3 regions of the Companilactobacillus heilongjiangensis genome follow, and region 1 is predicted to be linked to each of the others. Evidence: predicted binding sites of a transcription regulator. Region 1 holds the regulator's gene; each other region holds the start of a gene.
The links. The regulator LexA, encoded in region 1, represses DNA repair genes until DNA is damaged. The targets are predictions, from matches to a motif close to CNAACANNTGTTNG.
Positions count from the first base shown of each region.

Region 2: JP39_RS01100 (ATP-dependent DNA helicase) is a predicted target of LexA. The motif match lies at 1,046-1,059, and genes of this name have one in related genera.
Region 3: uvrC (excinuclease ABC subunit UvrC) is a predicted target of LexA. The motif match lies at 1,097-1,110, and genes of this name have one in related genera.

Region 1 covers NZ_CP012559.1:1,481,409-1,483,688, forward strand. Annotated here, with positions in the region: gene JP39_RS06715 (YneF family protein) at 69-290, opposite strand; gene JP39_RS06720 (DUF896 domain-containing protein) at 353-595, opposite strand; gene lexA (transcriptional repressor LexA) at 691-1,314, shown strand; gene JP39_RS06730 (phosphoglycerate dehydrogenase) at 1,668-2,280, opposite strand, start outside.
Region 2 covers NZ_CP012559.1:259,955-262,234, reverse strand. Annotated here, with positions in the region: gene JP39_RS01100 (ATP-dependent DNA helicase) at 1-957, opposite strand, end outside; gene JP39_RS01095 (TetR/AcrR family transcriptional regulator) at 1,623-2,177, shown strand.
Region 3 covers NZ_CP012559.1:1,146,355-1,148,634, reverse strand. Annotated here, with positions in the region: gene uvrC (excinuclease ABC subunit UvrC) at 1-910, opposite strand, end outside; gene JP39_RS12670 (SPJ_0845 family protein) at 1,700-1,852, shown strand; gene JP39_RS05255 (TMEM175 family protein) at 1,987-2,280, opposite strand, start outside.

The DNA of each region.
Region 1 (2,280 bases):
TTTATTTTTTGAGACAAAAAAATAAGCGATATACATATAAATATATGTATATCGCCTAAATGACATAACTATTTGTTATTCTTTTGTGAATTCTTCATAGTATTCATTAATTGATTAAGCTTCTTTTGTGAAGGTTTTTGACCCATTTGCGCCATCATTTGTCTGATCATATCAGCACTGATTGGTGGATTGTCTTGGAAGTATTTCTTCATATACCATCTGGCAGCGAAGAAACCACCAACTAATCCAACTAGCAAAGCTATAACGCCAACAACTATTGTGATTCCCATTTATGTTCTCACCCTTTCCATACACTTATTAATATTACAAAAAAAGTTAGACAATTGAAAGTCTAATCGTCACGTAATCCTTTTTTCCGTTGAATTTCGCGAACTTTTTCAGGAGTAACTTCATTTCCTGCTTTATCATAGACCTGTGTCATCTCTAATTGAGACTTAAATGCGGCACGGAAGTTCTTCAAGTATTCTTTACGTAATTGTGCTTGTTGATCTTCTTCTTCCTTAGTAATAGTGCCGTCTTTAGCCTTATGGGCTAGTTCGTTAATCTTCTTGAGCAATTCTTCTTGTTCGTTCATTATTTCAATTCCCCTCGATACAATCGAACACTTGTTTGAAGTTGTATTCAAATTTTGATACAATCTATTTAAGATATTAACAATGAGGTGTTCTAATGTCAAAAGCTGAAGGCTCTAAACAGTCACAAATTTTACAATGTATTTATGATTATTTAGATGAACATGGATATCCGCCAACTGTTAGAGAAATTTGCGAAGCCGTAGATCTCTCTTCAACGTCAACGGTTCATGGTCACCTATCTCGTCTTGAGAAAAAAGGATTTATCCAAAGAGACCCCACAAAGCCCCGTGCTATCGAGCTTACTGGTGCTGGTCTTAATTCAATTGGTATCAAATCCAAACAAATTCCTATTTTAGGTGCCGTTGCTGCTGGTCAACCTATTACCGCTGAAAGAAATCCTGATGGATATTTTCCAATCCCACCTGATCTTACTCGTGAGTCTGGTGAATTATTCATGTTGGAAATTCACGGCGAAAGTATGATCAATGCTGGAATCTTTGATGGCGATCATGTTATTGTACATGAACAAAATTTTGCTAATAATGGTGAAATTATCATTGCCATGACTGAAGATATTGAATCAACATGTAAGAGATTCTATCAAGAAAATGGACATTACCGCCTACAACCTGAAAACGATACAATGGATCCAATTATTTTAGACAGCGTCGAAATCATTGGTAAAGTTGTTGGATTATATCGTTCACAAATTTTTTAAAAGGAAACCACTCAATTAAGGGTGGTTTTTTGTTTTGCCGTCTCCAGGGAAAAGAACAGTTACCTGCTATGCGGACCGGCCCGAGCCAAAGAGCGGTCTCGAACTTTGTCTCCAGTGTACAAAAAAAGTTCTAAGAGAAGAAATTGATCTTCCCTCAGAACTAATCTTAGGTTGTTTTTGAAGCCTTACCAAAGACCGGTAAGTCTCCAAACACGCCCGGTGGTGTAATGGCTGAAGCCATAACGCCACTATCACAGCCGCTAACTATTCTTTTCCCTTCCGACTAATTTATCGCATAGATATTTGTCATAAATAATCATATTTAATAAATCATAATTTTGTGACTATAATCATTATCTGTGCTTAATCACACGTACCTTATAAACTTCCTTAATACCTTCTAATGCTGATATTAAACCTTCTTGATCCTTTCCTTGCAAATCATCAACGTCAATAACCGTATACGCAACCTTTTCTTTGGCAGCATTCGCCATATTTTCGATATTAATTTCTCGATTGGCAATTTGGGTACTTATTTGTCCAACCATGTTTGGAACATTTTGGTGAATTACGGTCACTCGATACGCTGTTTCAAATGGTACTTGCATATTTGGTAAATTCACACAGTGTGTTGTGTCGCCTTCTTCAAGGTAATTCATGACAGTATTAGCGCCCTGGACGGCTCCATTTGTTTCTGCTTCTAGCGTTGAACCACCGATGTGTGGCGTGATGGTAATTTTTTCTTGGTCGGCAATGATTGGTTCGCCAAAGTCTGTACAATAGTGACTGATTTTTTGACTGCGAATGGCTTTAACGGCTGCTTTATTGTCGACAATCCCAATTCTTGAATAGTTGAACAGTACGGCGCCATCTTTCATCTCGGTAATTTCTTTCGTTCCTAATAATCCAATCGTTTCATTATTCTTGGGTACGTGGATGGTGACAAAATCAGCATTCTTCACAGCA
Region 2 (2,280 bases), 1.2 Mb from region 1:
AGTTATGGCATCTTCATTAGTCAATAAATCTGACAATGCCGGTTTTAGTCGGTCATAATAACCTATCATATAAGGATTTTCTTCAGGTGGAACATCCTGTTCTTCCGGAAAACGAATCTTATCTTTGGCGGTCAAAGTAATGCTCTTCAATTTCAAACCTTTGCCAGCCATCAATTCAACCGTTTCTTCAGCAACATGCCGGGTACTCTGCTTGGCGGTTAAATAAAACAATCGTTGAACCTTTTCCTCACCCATAGCCTTGATTGCGGGAAAGAGTGTGGAAATAGTTTTACCAGTTCCAGTTGGCGCTTCAACAAAGAGCCTTTTCTCCAACAAAATTGACTTATACACAGCCGCAGCCATCTCGTGTTGACCAGCTCGAAATTTATCAAAAGGAAACGGCATCTTTTTTATCGAATCATTTCTAGTTTTACGTAATTTGGCTCGTAGAGTAATCCAATATTCATATTCAGTAATCAAGTCTTCGAAAAACTTGTCTAATTCCTCGTGTCCAAGTGTTTGTTCATCTATGGTGACTTCTTCATTGCTAACCTGAAAGTACGTCAGCTGTAACGTTACATGCTTTAATTCAGGGTGTTCTTGCAACAGGATGTAGCCATAGACTTTCACCTGACCCCAATATAACTCCAAGGTGTTGTCACTCAACTCATCGTAAGGTTGATCAGACGTTTTAATTTCTTCAATCAAAGCTTTATCCTTGGTCAAAGTTATCCCATCCGCTCGACCAGAAATAACATACTGATTATCATTCATCGTGACATCAGTTTTTAAATAAACTTCACTTTCATAATCATCATTCTTCGAACGTACTTTTTGGAGTCGACGATGGATTCGGGCACCATTCAGAGCCGTATTCTGACTATTTTTTGTTTCAACTAAATCTCCACTACGTAAAACGAACTCTACCAACTGGCGAATCCCAATCTTAGTCGTCATATACTTTCTCCCTTGCATTAAGTTAGCCGTCTACAGAGCTGAGAACATTTACCTGCTATGCGGACCGGACCGAGCCAAAGTCCGGTCTCGAACCTCGGTTTGAAGCCTTACCAAAGCCCGGTAAGTCTCCAAACTCGCCCGGTGGTGTAATGGCTAAAGCCATAACGCCACACCCACAGCTGGCAAATATTCCCAGCCCTTCCGACTAATTTATTTCATCTTCTATTGATTTAATTCTACTAATAATCTGTTCTTGTAATTTTCATCTTTAATTTTTTTCAATTAACTCATAGTTAAATAACAAAATAATATTACTTATTCAATCTCAAAACATCCAACAAAAACACTAGCCACGGGTTGCGAGGAATGGAGACTGCAGTGAAAGTGGTGATAGGCTGGTGAACTCCCGGCCTCACAGCACAGGACGTATTTTGAGACTTGCTGGTTTTGCAAAGCTCAAAATCGAGGGTCGAGACCGCTCTTTGGCTCGAGCCGATCCCACAGCAGGCTCCATTCCTCGCAACCCGTGGCGGCAAACCCAAACAACTAAATATCATTGTAAAACATGTGTTCGTTTTTGTCTTTAAACATTTTTTTCCAATGACGTTTTCATGAAAAAAATATATAATAAAAGGCACTTAACTACTTGGGGGGAATTAAATTCAATGTCATCTGATACTAAAAACGTCTTACGTGCTTCTCTTTGTGCCGCTCTACATCACAAACCTATTGATAAAATTACAATTAAAGACGTTGTTAGTGAATGTAATTTAACTCGACAAACTTTTTATAATCATTTTTCAGACATTTATGACTTAGTCGAATACTCGGCCAGTCTAGTTGCCAAGGAAGCTCTGGATAACAAATCCGACTACGATAATTGGCAAGAAGGCTTTTATCAGGTCATGGTTCTGATCAAAGATAACCATCGTTTAGCAAAGAACGTTTATCTTTCAGTTTATCGCGACGTTATGCACAAGTATATCTATGAGGTTATCTACAAATACATCATCGAAATTGTGGAAAAACAGGCTATTGGTATGAATGTTGACCAAAAGCATAAAAATTTCATTGCCCACTTTTATACTCTAGCTTTTATCTCGCTTATTTTTGAGTGGGTTAACAACGATATGAAAGAAGATCCGCAAGATATTGTTAATGAACTGGCCGTTTTAGTTCAAGGGGATTTTCAGAAAGCTCTAACAAAATACGCAAAATAAACGAGTTGGACAAAAACAATCAACTTCCAAATGCACGCTAAACAGGGACCGTAATCCGATTTTGATTACGGTCCCTGTTTGGGTTATTGACACAAATTTAACG
Region 3 (2,280 bases), 340 kb from region 1:
GCATAACTTGATTACGACGATTATAAAATTGCAGAATAAATGTCGATAATTCCTCTTCGGGACTATTGATGCAAGCGAAAACTTTCTTTTCACGTTTCATCAATCGAGCTTGTCTAATGAAGAAGATTTGAATTGAAATCCAACCCTTTTCAACATAGTAATTAAAAATATCTCGTGGCGTACTATCATTTGAAATAATCTTCTGCTTTTCAACCGTTGTTTCGATATATTTTATTTGGTCACGCAACTCAGCAGCACGTTCAAATTCCATCGAATCGGATGCTTTTCCCATTCGATCCTCAAGTTGATGCTTAATTTCACCGACATTACCGCCTAAGAAACGTTTAATCTTTTCAATCTGCTCATCATACTGCTCCTTAGGAACTGTCTGGAAACAGGCTCCCAAGCACTGTCCCATATGATAATACAGACAAGGTCGGCCAAGATTTCCCTGACAGCGACGTAATGGATAGACTTTCTGTAAAAAGTTCAGTGTATTAGACGCAGCCCAGACGTTTGGGTAAGGTCCGAAGTAATAGGCACCATCTTTTTTGACCAAACCAGTAATTTCCATTTTAGGATCACGTTCGTTGGTAATCTTAATATAGGGATAACCAGTTCCACGTTTCAACTTGATATTGTAATATGGCTGGTGTTTTTGAATTAGAGTAATTTCCAACAAAAAAGCTTCCTTATCGTTGGAAGTAATGATGGTTTCAAAATCGCGAATTTCTGAGACTAGACGGGCAGTTTTACCTTCATGCGAACTCTTGAAATATGAACGAACTCGATTTTTTAAATTTTTGGCCTTGCCGACGTAGATAATCTTAGAGTTGATATCTTTCATCAGATAACAACCCGGACGTGGTGGCAATAGACTTAATTTATGTTCCAAGTATTCAGTTGCCAAAGCAAACCCTCCCTCAAAATACCTTTAGACTCATTTAATCTTAATTTAAACAATTTAATTGTCAACTAAAATGCAACCATATGTTCTATTATACAATTATTATGATAATAGTTTAAGGGTTTGCCGTCTCCAGGGATTAGAACATTGTACCCGCTCTGCGGACCAGTCCGAGCCACAGTACGGTCTCGAACCTCGGTTTGAAGCCTTACCAAAGTTCGGTAAGTCTCCAAACTCGCCCGGTGGTGTAATGGCTAAAGCCATAACGCCACATCTACAGCGGGTACAATGTTCTAATCCCTTCCGACTAATTTATATCTATATATATGCAATCTATCGAGCAATTTCATTAATTAAATACAGAAAACGATCTGAATTGAAATTTATTGCTTTAATTCTTATACTAATTTGCGTACTAATTAAACTTCCTATCATCTTTAAATATCCTATTCCAGATATTTCGAAGATAAGAAAATGAGAGCTGTATCCAAATGCTTAAAAATTTCAGTATACATAATACATAGTCGTAAGAGCTGAGAAATATTTGTGGGCAGTGAAAGTGATATAAGGACGCTAGTTCTTATATCACCGGGCGACTTTTGAGACGTGGGTTTCGGCTCAAAATCGAGGTTCGAGACCGCTCTTTGGCTCGGGCCGTTCTGGAGACGGCATACTTTAATACCCCCTACACTTCTAAAATAGTTTAAAATAATAGGACAAAAAATTGTCTTTTGTGCTTAAAGGTTCTATAATGTAGTTAAATATAAAGATAACTGAAAGGGGCTGATACCGATGGGCCTAACAGTGAAACGTGAAAGCAATTTTGGCAGTTTATTTGATAAATTTGCCTCTCTTCCCGATGATGTAAAAGAAAACGTAAAACGCGTAGATTCTGCAGATAAGAAATCTTCGAAAGATCAAAAGAATCTTAAAGATAAAAAATAAGCTTCTCTTGTTTAATGTCACTTCTCGTAAGTGAATGAATGCCATTTATTTTTACTATTTCTTTAGTTAAGAACCCTTTTGATAAATGCGAAAGGTCTAAGACTTTTGTCTTAGACCTTTTTTTGCATCCTATTTTAAAATAGTTTGTCGCTATCTTCATTAAAGTTACCACCAACAAATAATACTTGAAAAGCGATTAATAACATTTGTAACGCTGGCATATAGATTAAAATTAACACCCAAATAACAATTTCTGCTCCTACGAATTTCCAGCTCATAAAAGCTCGATATATTTTCATATCTCGAATACTTTGGGAAACTTTATCATAACCTGCACGTTCATTCTCTTTAGCTATTGTGTACGTCAATACAGTGTATGCGAATGACCAAGCAAAATAAACGATAGCATAAAATATCTCAGGTCCCTG